3 regions of the Rhizobium sp. PAMB 3174 genome follow, and region 1 is predicted to be linked to each of the others. Evidence: predicted binding sites of a transcription regulator. Region 1 holds the regulator's gene; each other region holds the start of a gene.
The links. Region 1 encodes LexA, which represses DNA repair genes until DNA is damaged. Its sites were predicted from a motif close to TGTTCNNNNTGTGTTCNG; they were not measured.

Region 1 (4,761 bases):
CGCAATCGCCGTGCTGCTTCTGGCGCTCGGCATGGGGCTGGCTGCTTTCGAGACATGGCGGACCGGGACCGTCGTGCTGGATACGCCGATCGTCACCCGGATCACCGGCCGGATCGAGAGCCGCGAAATCGATGACAATGGCGGCTGGCGCTATCTGATCAATGTCTCGGCGACCAGCGAGCCGGCCCTTCGTCGCCCTCCTGAAAGAGTGGCCGTGCTGGCGCGAAACGACCATGAGCCATTGCTGCCCGGCGAAATGATCAGCGGCAAGGCGCGGCTCTCGCCGCCCTCCGGTCCGGCCCTGCCGGGCAGCTATAACTTCGCATTCTTCTCTTACTATCAGGGGATCGGTGCGGTCGGCTTCTTCTACGGTTCTCCCGAAAGAGTGGCTGTGGGGCAGCGTGCATCCCTTCTTGACCGCGCCCGTCTTGCGATCGAGATGCTGCGCGACACGATTTCCGCCCGTATACGGGCGACGCTCGCAGGCGATACCGGGGCGTTTGCCTCGGCCATCGTCACCGGTCAGAGACGCGCGCTGTCGGATGAGACGGCGGAAGCCTTGCGCATGTCGGGATTGGCGCATGTGATCGCCATTTCTGGCCTGCACATGGCGCTCGCGGCAGGCCTCTTCTTTGCCGGCCTGCGCACGACACTCGCCCTGTTCCCGGCCCTCGTGCAACGCTTCCCGGTCAAGAAATGGGCCGCTGCCGCCGCCCTGGCCGGGGCATTCGGCTATCTGCTGATTTCCGGATTGCAGGTATCGGCGATCCGTGCCTTCATCATGCTGGCATTGATGCTGGTCGCAGTCCTCATCGACCGGCCGGCGATCAGCCTCAGGAACGTCGCGCTCGCGGCGCTGATCATTCTTGCCGTCACGCCGTCCGCCGTCATGGGGCCGAGCTTCCAGATGTCGTTTGCCGCGACGGTGGCGCTTGTGGCGGGATATAGATGGTGGCGGATGCGATCGGTGGACCGGAGCGCGCCGCGCCGCCGGTCCGGTATCATCGCCCTTGCCGCGAAAGCCGGCGGGTTTGCTTCGGCGTTGGCGCTTACATCGGCGATCGGCGGGACTGCAACGGCGATCTTCGCGCTGGAGCATTTCTACCGCCTCGCGCCCTATGGCTTCGCCGCCAATCTCATCGCCATGCCGGTCGTCACCTTCGTGGTCATGCCGGCCGGCCTGGTATCCGTCCTCGCCATGCCGTTCGGGCTCGAGCATTGGCCGCTGCGCCTCATGGGGGTTGGGCTGGACATCGTCATCGCGGTGGCCCGAGAGGTCGCCGGCTGGGACAGCGGAGTTTCATCCGGACGCCTGCCGCCCTATGCCTTCGAACTCTCGGTCGCCGGCTTTCTGCTTCTGGTCCTGCTGCGCAGTCGCCTCAGATATGTCGGCCTGCCGCTGATGGCCGTGGCGGTTGCGCTGATCGCATACGGACCGACAAACTCGTCTCCTGCGCTGATTATCAGCGAGGACGGCAGGCTGGCGGCCCTCATTGCCGATGGACGGCTAGAGACGAACCGCAGTCGTCCGCCATCCTTCATCTTCGAACAATGGCAGCGGGCGCTCGCCATGCCGAAGGGCGAGGGGCCGGACATGGCGGATGGGGAGCCCGTTCCGGCCGACCAGACAGAAAAAGGAGGAGAGCAGCCACGGCTGCCGGCCTCCGTCTTGAATGCGGAGCGACTGGCTATGGAAAAGGCCCTGAATGGGGAGATATCCCGCTTCCACTGCAGGAAGGCCGCCTGGTGCGCCGGTCAGGTTACGGCGTCGGGCGGAACCGCATTGCGGGTGGTGACGGTGGAGAAACCCGCCTATGCCGGACCCGCCTGCGACATCGCCGATGTGGTCATCGTGCCGTTCCGCCTCGGCTACGACACGTGCCGCTCGGGCGCGACATTGCTTATGGCGGAACGGCTGCGAAGAACCGGATCGATCGAACTCCATGCGGCATCGGACGGCATTGGCTTTGAGGCCAGGACGGCAGTCGGCGCAATCGACCGGCCCTGGACCCGGCATCGATACTACGACTGGCGGACAAACGCCTTCCCGATCACGCAGGAAACGGGCACATGGCCGCTTGTTCCACGTCCGCGTTATACGGACGCAGCCAGGCGTGTCACCGGTCAGTGATAGCGGCGGATGAGGCCGACGAGCTTGCCCTGAACCTTGACCCGATCGGAGGCGAAGATACGCGTCTCATAGGCCGGGTTGGCGGCTTCGAGTGCAATCGACGCACCCTTGCGGCGGAAGCGCTTGAGCGTTGCTTCCTCGTCGTCGACCAATGCCACGACGATCTCGCCCGGATTGGCGCTGCTGACATTCTTGATGATGACAGTATCGCCATCGAGGATGCCGGCTTCGATCATCGAGTCGCCCTTGACCTCCAGCGCATAGTGTTCGCCGGAGCCCAGCATTTCCATCGGCACGGACAGGCTGTGCGTGTTGTTCTGGATGGCGGAGATCGGCACACCGGCGGCGATGCGGCCCATGACCGGGACGCTGACGGTGTCGTTCGCCGGTTCCGGTGCCTTGGGGGTGGGCGCGGGCTTCGGCTTGCCGAGGCTGCCTTCGATGACGCTTGGCGAAAAGCCGCGGCGCGGCTGCAGGCTCGGCGAATAGGCTTCGGGAAGCTTGATGACTTCCAGCGCACGCGCCCGGTTCGGCAGGCGGCGGATGAAGCCGCGCTCCTCGAGCGCCGTGATCAGCCGGTGAATGCCGGACTTGGACGCGAGATTGAGTGCATCCTTCATCTCGTCAAAGGATGGCGGAACGCCGGATTCCTTCATCCGCTCGTGAATGAAGAGAAGCAGTTCCTGTTGCTTTCGCGTCAGCATGAATCGGCACCTTCCAGAATCATGAAACAAATACAGAACGGACACTATATGTTCCCACTGTGTTCCGCAAGTGCCTAAAATATCGTGAAAGCGGGGCCCGGTGTCGCAGGAACTGCCGATTTTTGCTGCCGCCGGTCGGCTATGAGCGTTAGCGCGTCGGATCGAGTGCGATGTAGGCGCGCTCGGCTTCCGCTGCGCGTGTCTCGGCGAGCGTGCCGGAGAGAACGGCCTTCATGAGGACGGCCGGATCGATCGAACGCCAGCCGCCACTGACCGCCGTCACGTCGTACCCGTCGGCGGCGAGCCGGTCGGCTTCCGTCTTCTCCAGCGTGATGACGGCCTTGAAGCGATCGCCGGCTTCGACGTCCGCAAGCTTTCGTCGCTGCAGGAAAGGTCGTTCGACGCCGCTGTGCAATCGTGCCTCGGAGGCGACGATGTCAGACCCAAGGAAGACGATGTCGTCGGCGGGCAGGTCGAGCTGGGCGACCTTGTCGGCAATCGGCTTTCCAAGGTCGGGCATGCCGAAGGCGGCGACGACGGGATAGATGGCAAGCAGGATCGCCATTGGCAGGGCGGAGAGTGCCAGAACCATGGGCCGGAAGGCCTCGCGATTGGCGATGCGCCAGACGAGCAACAGGCCGAGGGCGATGGCAACCACGATCGCAACCGTTACCTTGGCACTCAGCAGCTGGGCCGAAACGCCGTAGAGGATGGCGAAGGTGAGGGCCAGGCCGATCACCGAGAATTTGAGAAACAGGCTCAGATAGCGCGATGTCGTCTCGCGCTCCAGCGAGGCGAGGCCGACCGCCATCAGGATCGACAGAGCGGGAAGAGACGGAATGATGTAGCGATGGTCCGGTTTGAAGGCGGGCGCGAACATGGCGATGTTGAGCGCAATCCAGCCTGCAAGCAGCAGGGCCGACGCGCCGAGCTGCCGGAAGCCCGGCACTTTGCGCGTAGCGATCGCGGTCGCCGCAATCACGAAAAGCCAGCCGATCACGGGCGCCAGCAGGCCGGCAAGGCTGAGACCGACGGAGTCGAACACCGCGAAAACCGAGAATTCCAGCTTGGTGCGCACCTGATCGCCGACGAACTGGTTGTCGAGCGCCGAGCTCGACCGCAGCACCTGGTAGACGAACCACCAGCCGGCGAGAGCCATGGAGAAGAGAATCGGCAGCGGGGCGATCAGCCGGCGAAAATGAACGCGGCACGAGGGAAAGAGGACGATCAGACCGAAGACGCAGGCCGGTGGCGCCAGCGCCGGAATGCCCTTCGTCAGGATCGCCATCGCCGTTCCGCCATAGGCAAGCCAGGCGTCCCATCTGTCTTCTTCGCCGGCGAAGAGCAGGCCGGCAAAGCCGTAAAGGGCGATGAGCATGAACAGCGTCAGCGGAATGTCGGGAATCGCCGTGACGGCGGAGCGCAGGAAGACGAAATTGCCGGCGAGCATGGCGAGCGAGAACAGGGCGATCTCATCGTCGCCCGTCAGCCGCTTGGCCAGCCTGTAGGTGACGAACAGGATGGCGGCCGCGCCGAGCAGCCAGAAGATGCGCGAGCCGATGACACCGATGCCGAAGATTTCCATGCCGGCGACGCTCATCCAGTAGGCGAACGGCGGCTTCTTCAGCCGCACAGCATCCTCGCCGGTGCGCGGTGTCAGGTAGTCGCCGCTCTCCATCATCAGCGCCGCGCCCTGCGAATAATGGCGCTCGTCCGGATAATGCAGGATCATGCTCTCGGCGAAGGGAAAGATCGCGACCAGGAAGGCAATGACGAAGATCGCCGCGATCGTGCGGTTCGAACTCGCAATAGCGGCAAGCGTCTGCGGCATGTCGGCGCGGTTTCCCATTGATGCGTTGTGCGGTCACCTGTGTCCACATTTTTGCCGGCAAATCAACCGATGGCGGGGTGGGGCGACGAATGTTC
Region 2 (4,761 bases), 340 kb from region 1:
AAGCCGCTCGGGCGCGACCAGCGAGCCCTTCTGGGCCACGTGGGTGCCAAGCACTTCGCGCAGCGCCTCATGCAGCAGATGGGTTGCCGAGTGGTTGGCCCGCAGCCGCGACCGGCGGGCGTGATCGACGGTCAGAACGACTTCCTCGCCGCTCTTGACCACGCCTTCGCTGACCGTGCCGTAATGGACGAAGACACCCTCGCCCTTCTTCTGCGTATCGGTCACCGTGATTGCAAAATCTTCGCCTGCGATGACGCCCGTGTCGCCCATCTGGCCGCCGGATTCACCGTAGAACGGCGTCTGGTTGACGACGACCTGGATTTCCTCGCCCGACTTCGCCTCATTGACGGCAGCGCCATCGCGGACGATCGCCTGGATTACGCCTTCGGCAGTCTCGGTGTCATAACCGAGGAATTCGGTCGCACCGAACTTTTCCTTAAGCTCGAACCAGATGGTCTCGGTTGCCTTGTCGCCGGAGCCGGACCAGCTGGCGCGAGCCTCGGCCTTCTGGCGCTCCATGGCGTCGGTAAAGCCGGCGAGATCGACGCCGATGCCGCGGGCGCGCAACGCGTCCTGCGTCAGGTCCAGCGGGAAACCGTAGGTGTCGTAGAGCTTGAATGCGGTTTCGCCGTCCAGCATGCCGCCCTTGGAAAGGTCGGTCGTCGCGTCGTTGAGCAGCACAAGGCCGCGCTCGAGCGTCTTGCGGAAGCGCGTCTCCTCGAGCTTCAGCGTCTCCGAAATCAGCGCTTCGGCGCGCACCAGTTCCGGATAGGCGCGGCCCATCTCCTGAACCAGCGTCGGCAGCAGCCGCCACATCAGCGGATCACGCGAACCGAGCAGTTCGGCATGGCGCATGGCGCGACGCATGATGCGGCGCAGCACGTAGCCACGGCCTTCGTTCGACGGCAGTACGCCGTCGGCGATCAGGAAGGCGGCCGAACGCAGGTGATCGGCAATGACCCGGTGGCTCGCCCGCTTGTCGCCCTCGGCCTTGACGCCGGTCGCTTCTTCGGACGCCGCAATCAGGGCCCGGAACAGATCGATGTCATAATTGTCGTGCTTGCCCTGCAGGAGTGCGGCGATACGCTCAAGCCCCATGCCGGTGTCGATCGACGGGCGCGGCAGTTCGAGGCGCTCTTCCTTCGTCACCTGCTCGTACTGCATGAAGACGAGGTTCCAGATCTCGATGAAGCGATCACCGTCCTCTTCCGGGGAACCGGGCGGCCCGCCCCAGATGTGATCGCCGTGATCGTAGAAGATTTCCGAACAGGGGCCGCACGGGCCGGTATCGCCCATCGCCCAGAAATTGTCGCTGGTCGGGATGCGGATGATCTTTTCGTCCGGCAGGCCGGCGATCTTCTTCCACAGATCGAAGGCCTCGTCATCGGTATGGTAGACGGTCACCATCAGCCGGTTGCGGTCGATGCCGAATTCCTTGGTGATCAGGTTCCAGGCAAGCTCGATAGCGCGATCCTTGAAATAGTCGCCAAAGGAGAAGTTGCCGAGCATCTCGAAGAACGTATGGTGGCGCGCAGTGTAGCCGACATTGTCGAGGTCGTTGTGCTTTCCGCCGGCGCGCACGCATTTCTGCGCGGTCACGGCCGTCGAATAGGGACGGCTTTCCAGCCCCGTGAAGACGTTCTTGAACTGCACCATGCCTGCATTGGTGAACATCAGCGTCGGATCGTTGCGCGGCACGAGCGGGCTGGAGGCAACCACCTCGTGTCCGTTCGTCTTGAAATAGTCGAGGAATGTCGACCGGATGTCGTTCACGCCGCTCATGCTTGACCCTTCACTGCCGCCCGCCGTCCGGCGGATTATTCAACAAAACCACTGGCTTTTATCCAACGCCCCCATGACTGTCCAGAACAAACGGAAACGGCTGCACATCCCCTTGATGTGCAGCCGTTAAAGCCATCGATCCCGGGGCTCACCCCGTCCGGATCGTCAGCGGACCGGCGAACGATTGCCAGCCAGGTCGCGTATCTATCTCAGCCCTCGGCGGCGGCGTCGCCGTCGTCCTCGTCACCGCCCTTGTCCAGGAACTGCTCGGCGATCAGGCCGGCATTCTGGCGCAGCGCCATTTCGATTTCGGCCATCGTATCGGGATTGTCGCGCAAGAACTGCTTGGCATTCTCACGCCCCTGACCGAGACGCTGGCTGTTATAGGAGAACCAGGCGCCGGACTTCTCGACGATGCCCGCCTTGACGCCGAGATCGACCAGTTCGCCGGTCTTCGAAACGCCTTCGCCATACATGATGTCGAACTCGACCTGCTTGAAGGGCGGCGCCATCTTGTTCTTGACGACCTTGACGCGCGTCTGGTTGCCGACAACTTCGTCGCGGTCCTTGACGGAACCGATCCGGCGGATGTCGAGTCGAACCGACGCATAAAACTTGAGCGCGTTGCCGCCGGTCGTTGTTTCCGGCGAGCCGAACATGACGCCGATCTTCATGCGGATCTGGTTGATGAAGATGACCATGCAGTTCGAACGCGAGATCGAGGCGGTCAGCTTGCGCAGCGCCTGGCTCATCAGGCGGGCCTGCAGGCCCGGCAGGCTATCGCCCATTTCGCCTTCGATTTCGGCGCGCGGCGTCAGCGCGGCGACCGAGTCGATGACGAGAACGTCAAGCGCGCCGGAACGCACCAGCGTATCGGTGATTTCCAGCGCCTGTTCGCCGGTGTCCGGCTGTGAGATCAGAAGGTTCTGAAGATCGACGCCAAGCTTGCGGGCATAGATGGGATCGAGCGCATGCTCGGCGTCGATGAAGCCGCAAATGCCGCCCTTCTTCTGGGCTTCCGCGATCGTCTGCAGCGCCAAGGTCGTCTTGCCGGAGCTTTCCGGTCCGAAAATCTCGATGATGCGTCCCTTCGGCAGACCACCGACGCCGAGCGCGATGTCGAGCCCGAGCGAGCCGGTCGGAATGGTTTCGATTTCGACGACGTTTTCATTGGAACCGAGCTTCATGATCGATCCCTTGCCGAACGACCGTTCGATCTGGGAAAGTGCAGCTTCCAGTGCCTTGCTTTTATCCACGGATTTGTCCTCTACGAGCCGCAAAGAATTTTGTGCCATTTGATCCACCTTTAGGTTATTGAAGCCGCACAGGCAATGAAGCCGTCGATAACGAATATGTACACATTTTGTTCTCGTTTCGCAAGACCCTTGCAAGCCGATGAAAGAAAATAACAATATGACATTTGTTCTCTTTTCGTTTTCGGGTGTGGAAACAAGAGCTTGCCGCATGAGGCTCCGCGCCTCCCAAAGCCCTGTTTTGTCCGAATCGCGCTCATCAGGCAGGCTCCCATGACCAAGAAAATCCTCGTTATCGGCGGCGCCCATATCGACCGGCGGGCGCGCATTTCGACTGCGACGGTGCCCGGCGCGTCCAATCCCGGCCGGTGGTTCACCGAACCCGGCGGTGGCGGCTTCAATGCCGCGCAGAATCTCGCCCGGCTGGGCCACGCCGTCACGCTCGTCTCGCCGCGTGGCGGCGATCAGGCCGGCGACATGGTCGCGGACGCAGCCGAGCGGGCCGGCATCGACGACCGCCCCTTGACCTTTCTTGACAGGCAGACGCCGAGCTACACCGCGATCCTGGAGAAGGACGGCAATCTGGTGATCGGCATCGCCGACATGGAGCTCTATGCCCTCTTCTCGCCGCGCCGCCTTGCCATGCGCCAGATCCGGGACGCGATCGAAACGGCCGACCTCATCCTGACCGACGGCAACATGCCCGCCGAGACGATCACCGCGCTCGCGGACGTGGCGGCGAAACGCGGCATCCCGCTTGCCGCGATCGCCATCTCGCCGGCCAAGGTCGTCCGCTTCCGTTCCGCGCTGCCGCACCTCCACCTCCTCTTCATGAATGAGGCCGAGGCGGAAGCCGTCGCGGGATCAAGGCCGCAAGAGCCGGCCGGTTGGCCGGAGCTGCTGCGCCGGCAGGGATTGCGCGGCGCAGTCGTCACCCGCGGCAGGGGCGATGTCGTCGCCTTCCAGGACGAGACAGTCGCATTGCTCACGCCTCCGGTGCTCGCGGAAATAGCCGATGTCACCGGCGCCGGCGACGCCTTCGCCTCCGGCGTGATCGCGGCGACCCTCGACGGCGAGAGATTGCCTCAGGCATTGCGCGCCGGTGCGGCCGCGGCCACGATCACCCTGCAATCGCCTCTGGCCGCAGCCGAAAATCTCGGCCGTGCCACGCTCGACGCCACCTTGGCGCTTGTACCCGAACCCCGCCTTCTGGCATGAACAAGAAAACAAGTCTGATGGATCCGATTATGACCACACCCGCCCACAATTTCCCGATCACCTACTCGAAGGAAGTCGCCGACGCCAAGGCGCAGGGCCTGCCGATCGTCGCGCTCGAATCGACCATCATCACCCATGGCATGCCCTATCCGGGCAACCTGCAGATGGCGCGCAGCGTCGAGGCGATCATCCGCGCCGAGGGCGCGGTTCCGGCAACGATCGCGGTCGTCGCCGGCAAGCTGCATGTCGGCCTGGAAGACACGGAACTCGAAGCGCTGTCGCAGACGAGCGGCGCCATGAAGGTCTCGCGCGCCGACATCGCGTTTGCCATGTCGGAACGGCGCACCGGCGCCACCACGGTCGCGGCCACCATGATCGCTGCAGCCCGGGCCGGTATCCGCGTCTTTGCGACCGGTGGCATCGGCGGCGTGCATCGCGGCGCGGAGCTCAACTTCGACATCTCCGCCGACCTCGAGGAACTGGCCCGCACGGCGGTCATCGTCGTCTG
Region 3 (4,761 bases), 110 kb from region 1:
CTTGTCGAGATCGTCGAGGAGCGAATGGGCGGCCTTCTGCAGGCGGCACTCGGTGTAGCGTTCGGCTGCCGGCGGGTCGCCGTCGATCGAGCCGAAATTGCCCTGCCCGTCGATCAGCGGCAGCCGCAACGACCAGTCCTGCGCCATACGGGCCAGCGCATCGTAGATCGCCGAATTGCCGTGCGGATGGTATTTACCCATCACGTCACCGGTCACGCGGGCGCATTTGACGTATTTCTTGTTCCAGTCGACGCCGAGTTCGGACATGCCAAAAAGGATGCGCCGGTGCACTGGCTTCAGTCCGTCGCGGACGTCGGGAAGCGCGCGGCTCACGATCACGCTCATTGCGTAGTCGAGATAAGACCGCTGCATTTCCTCCATGATGGAAATCGGCTCGATGCCGGGCGGGTTAGACCCGCTGCCAGGTGTGCTATGTTCGGTCAAAACGGTTCACGTTCTCATTGTCAGAATCACTATCCGGGTTATATCGGAAAGCGTTCGGGGGTGCCAATTTGAAGCCGGGTTTTGAACAGGCTTTTGGCCTGCAGTAAGGCATTGGCATGCCCCTTTGCAAGTCTTGGCCGCCAAACACCGGCCGCCGCTCTAGGCATCTGCCGCCCACCGGGCTAAAACGGAACGGAAAAGGGGCAAGGCGGGCGCATGGCAACGACGGATTTTCTCATCAATTCGATCACCACGCTGCTGGTGACCACGGATCCGCCCGGCCTGGCGCCGATCTTTCTCGGTATGACGGCCGGAATGTCGACCAGCCAGCGCCGGCAGGTCGCGCTGCGCGGCGTCATCATCGCTTTCTTCATTCTTGCCTTTTTCGCAATCGCCGGGGCCACGGTACTGACCCAGCTCGGCATTTCCATGGGTGCATTCCGGGTGGCGGGCGGACTGCTCCTGTTCTGGATCGCCTTCGAGATGATTTTCGAGAAGCGCCAGCAGCGGCATGAAAACACCAAGGAAGTGGCGTTGACCAAGGACCAGATCCACGACCTCGCCGCCTTCCCGCTCGGCATTCCGCTGATTGCCGGCCCGGGCGCCATATCGGCGACGATCCTTTTGTCGGGATCGCTGGATGGCCCTGTTCAAAAGGCCGGCCTCGTGACGGTCATCGCCTTCTGTCTGGCGATCATGCTGGTGGTGCTGATGGTGGCCGAACGGCTGGACCGCTTCCTCGGCATGACAGGCCGGGCGATCCTCACCCGGCTCCTGGGCGTGCTGCTGGCCGCCCTCTCCGTCCAGTTCGTGATAGACGGCGTCAAATCGGCCTTCGCCTGACGCCGTCTGTCTGTCGATCCAAATCGTTCTCAGAACGGGATGTCGTCGTCGAGATCGCGCGAGAAACCGCCGCCGGAGGGTGCCGCAGCGCCGCCGCCGCGCGACGGGGATGCCGGAGCCGGCGAGCCGTAATCGCCGCCGTAGTCACCACCATAGCCTTCGTCACGGCCACCGCGTGCGCCGCCGCCGTCACCACGGCCGCCAAGCATCGTCAGGTTGCCGTTGAAGCCTTGCAGCACGACTTCCGTCGTGTAGCGTTCCTGGCCGCTCTGGTCGGTCCACTTGCGGGTCTGCAACTGGCCTTCGATGTAAACGGTCGAGCCCTTCTTCAGGTACTGCTCGGCCACCTTGCACAGGCCTTCGTTGAAGATGACCACGGAGTGCCATTCGGTCTTTTCCCGACGCTCGCCGCTGTTGCGGTCGCGCCAGCTTTCCGATGTCGCGATCCTCAGATTGGCGATCGGTCGGCCATCCTGCGTACGGCGGATTTCCGGGTCCGCGCCCAGATTGCCGATCAAAATCACTTTGTTGACGCTGCCTGCCATACTCTTCACCTCGATTGCCGCCGAAACGGCTTCCATTCCGTAAAAACTTGCGCCACTCTAAAGGAAAGCGCCGAGGCGCGCTTGCCCCGAGGGCGAAATCCACAGCTTTCCCCATGTGGAATTTTGTTCTTTTTTTGTTCTATTAAATATGTATGATCCTGTCAACTGAATCGATTTTTGCGGCAATTGCGGCGTCCGCTTCTCGACAGGCGGCGTAGTAACATTACATAGGGGCGGAATTCCAATCCGGATTATGTGAATATGAGCGAGTTGAAGACGATATCCATTCGCGGCGCGCGCGAACACAATCTGAAGGGCGTCGATCTTGATCTTCCCCGCAATTCCCTGATCGTGATGACGGGCCTCTCGGGCTCCGGCAAGTCTTCGCTTGCCTTCGACACGATCTATGCCGAGGGCCAGCGACGCTACGTGGAAAGCCTTTCCGCCTATGCGCGGCAGTTCCTGGAAATGATGCAGAAACCGGACGTCGACCAGATCGAAGGCCTGTCGCCGGCAATCTCCATCGAGCAGAAGACGACATCGCGCAATCCGCGGTCCACGGTCGGCACGGTCACCGAGATCTATGACTACATGCGCCTCCTGTTTGCCCGTGTCGGCGTGCCCTATTCGCCGGCCACCGGCCTGCCGATCGAGAGCCAGACGGTCAGCCAGATGGTCGACCGGGTGCTGGCCTTCGAGGAAGGCACGCGACTTTATATATTGGCGCCGATGGTGCGCGGCCGGAAGGGCGAGTACAAGAAGGAACTCGCGGAGCTCATGAAGAAGGGCTTCCAGCGCGTCAAGATCGACGGCCAGTTCTACGAGATCGCCGACGCCCCTGCCCTCGACAAGAAGTACAAGCACGATATCGACGTGGTGGTCGACCGCATCGTCGTACGTCCCGACATGGCCGCCCGCCTTGCCGACAGCATCGAGACCTGCCTGACGCTTGCCGATGGCCTCGCCGTCGCCGAATTCGCCGACAAGCCGTTGCCGCCGGAGGAAACCTCTGCCGGCGGCTCCGCCAACAAGTCGCTGAACGAGACGCATGAGCGCGTGCTGTTTTCGGAAAAATTCGCCTGCCCGGTTTCCGGCTTCACGATTTCCGAGATCGAGCCGCGGCTGTTTTCCTTCAACAATCCGGCCGGCGCCTGCCCGACCTGCGACGGTCTCGGATCGCAGCAGAAGATCGACGAGAACCTTATCGTTCCGGAGCCGGACCGCACGCTGCGCGACGGTGCGATCGCCCCCTGGGCGAAATCGAGCTCACCTTATTACAACCAGACCCTGGAGGCGCTGGGGAGGACCTTCGGCTTCAAGCTCGGCGACCGCTGGAGCGCGCTGAGCGCTGCGGCCCAGAAGGCGATCCTCAAGGGAACCGACGAGAAGATCGAGTTTCACTATGCCGACGGCGCCCGGTCCTACAAGACGGTCAAGACCTTTGAGGGCATCGTGCCGAACCTCGAACGCCGCTGGAAGGAAACCGACAGTGCCTGGGCGCGCGAGGAAATCGAGCGCTACATGTCGGCCGCCCCCTGCCCGGCCTGCAACGGCTTTCGCCTGAAGCCCGAGGCGCTGGCGGTGAAGATCCGCAAGCTGCATATCGGCGAAGTCACCGAGATGTCGATCAAGATCGCGCGCGACTGGTTCGACGAACTGCCAACCCATCTCTCCGACAAACAGAACGAGATCGCGCTCCGCATCCTCAAGGAGATCCGTGAGCGGCTGCGGTTCCTGAACGACGTCGGCCTTGAATATCTGAGCCTGTCGCGCAATTCCGGCACGCTGTCGGGCGGCGAAAGCCAGCGCATCCGCCTCGCCTCGCAGATCGGCTCCGGCCTCACGGGCGTGCTCTACGTGCTGGACGAGCCGTCGATCGGCCTGCACCAGCGCGACAACGACCGCCTCCTGGCGACGCTCAAGCATCTGCGCGACATCGGCAATACGGTGATCGTCGTCGAGCATGACGAGGATGCGATCCTGACAGCCGACTACGTGGTCGATATCGGCCCGGCCGCCGGCATTCACGGTGGCGAGGTCGTGGCCGAGGGAACGCCTGGCGACATCATGGCGAACCCCAAGTCGCTCACCGGCAAGTATCTCTCCGGCGAAATGGGCGTGCCGGTGCCTTCCGAACGGCGCAAGCCGAAGAAAAAGAAGGAGATCACCGTCGTCGGCGCGCGCGGCAACAATCTGAAGAACGTCACCGCCTCGATCCCTCTCGGCGTCTTCACGGCCGTGACCGGCGTGTCCGGCGGCGGCAAGTCGACCTTCCTCATCGAGACACTCTACAAGTCGGCAGCCCGCCGTATCATGGGCGCGCGTGAGCACCCGGCCGACCACGACCGCATCGACGGTTTCGAATATATCGACAAGGTGATCGATATCGACCAGTCGCCGATCGGCCGCACGCCGCGCTCCAACCCGGCGACCTATACCGGCGCATTCACGCCGATCCGCGACTGGTTCGCCGGATTGCCGGAAGCCAAGGCGCGCGGCTATCAGCCCGGCCGCTTCTCGTTCAACGTCAAGGGCGGCCGCTGTGAAGCCTGCCAGGGCGACGGCGTCATCAAGATCGAAATGCACTTCCTGCCGGATGTCTACGTCACTTGCGACGTCTGCCACGGCAAGCGCTACAACCGAGAAACGCTGGACGTGACCTTCAAGGGCAAGTCGATTTCCGACGTGCTCGACATGACGGTCGAGGAAGGCGTCGAGTTCTTCTCTGCCGTGCCGGCGGTGCGCGACAAGCTGCAGGCGCTGTTCAATGTCGGGCTCGGCTACATCAAGGTCGGCCAGCAGGCCAATACGCTCTCCGGCGGCGAGGCGCAGCGCGTCAAGCTCGCCAAGGAACTCTCCAAGCGCTCGACCGGCCGCACGCTCTACATCCTCGACGAGCCGACCACCGGCCTGCATTTCCACGACGTCG

Region 2: the regulator LexA is predicted to act here: its motif matches at 3,204-3,221, upstream of recA (recombinase RecA).
Region 3: the regulator LexA is predicted to act here: its motif matches at 1,957-1,974, upstream of uvrA (excinuclease ABC subunit UvrA).

Annotation. Positions count from the first base shown of each region.
Region 1 is NZ_CM128608.1:1,731,190-1,735,950, reverse strand. Features, by position in the region: gene ACU5AY_RS08285 (ComEC/Rec2 family competence protein) at 1-2,131, shown strand, start outside; gene lexA (transcriptional repressor LexA) at 2,125-2,835, opposite strand; gene ACU5AY_RS08275 (ArnT family glycosyltransferase) at 2,984-4,666, opposite strand.
Region 2 is NZ_CM128608.1:1,388,959-1,393,719, reverse strand. Features, by position in the region: gene alaS (alanine--tRNA ligase) at 1-1,782, opposite strand, end outside; gene recA (recombinase RecA) at 1,992-3,077, opposite strand; gene ACU5AY_RS06550 (carbohydrate kinase family protein) at 3,309-4,253, shown strand; gene ACU5AY_RS06545 (pseudouridine-5'-phosphate glycosidase) at 4,283-4,761, shown strand, end outside.
Region 3 is NZ_CM128608.1:1,623,358-1,628,118, reverse strand. Features, by position in the region: gene gyrA (DNA gyrase subunit A) at 1-444, opposite strand, end outside; gene ACU5AY_RS07710 (MarC family protein) at 661-1,287, shown strand; gene ACU5AY_RS07705 (single-stranded DNA-binding protein) at 1,317-1,832, opposite strand; gene uvrA (excinuclease ABC subunit UvrA) at 2,094-4,761, shown strand, end outside.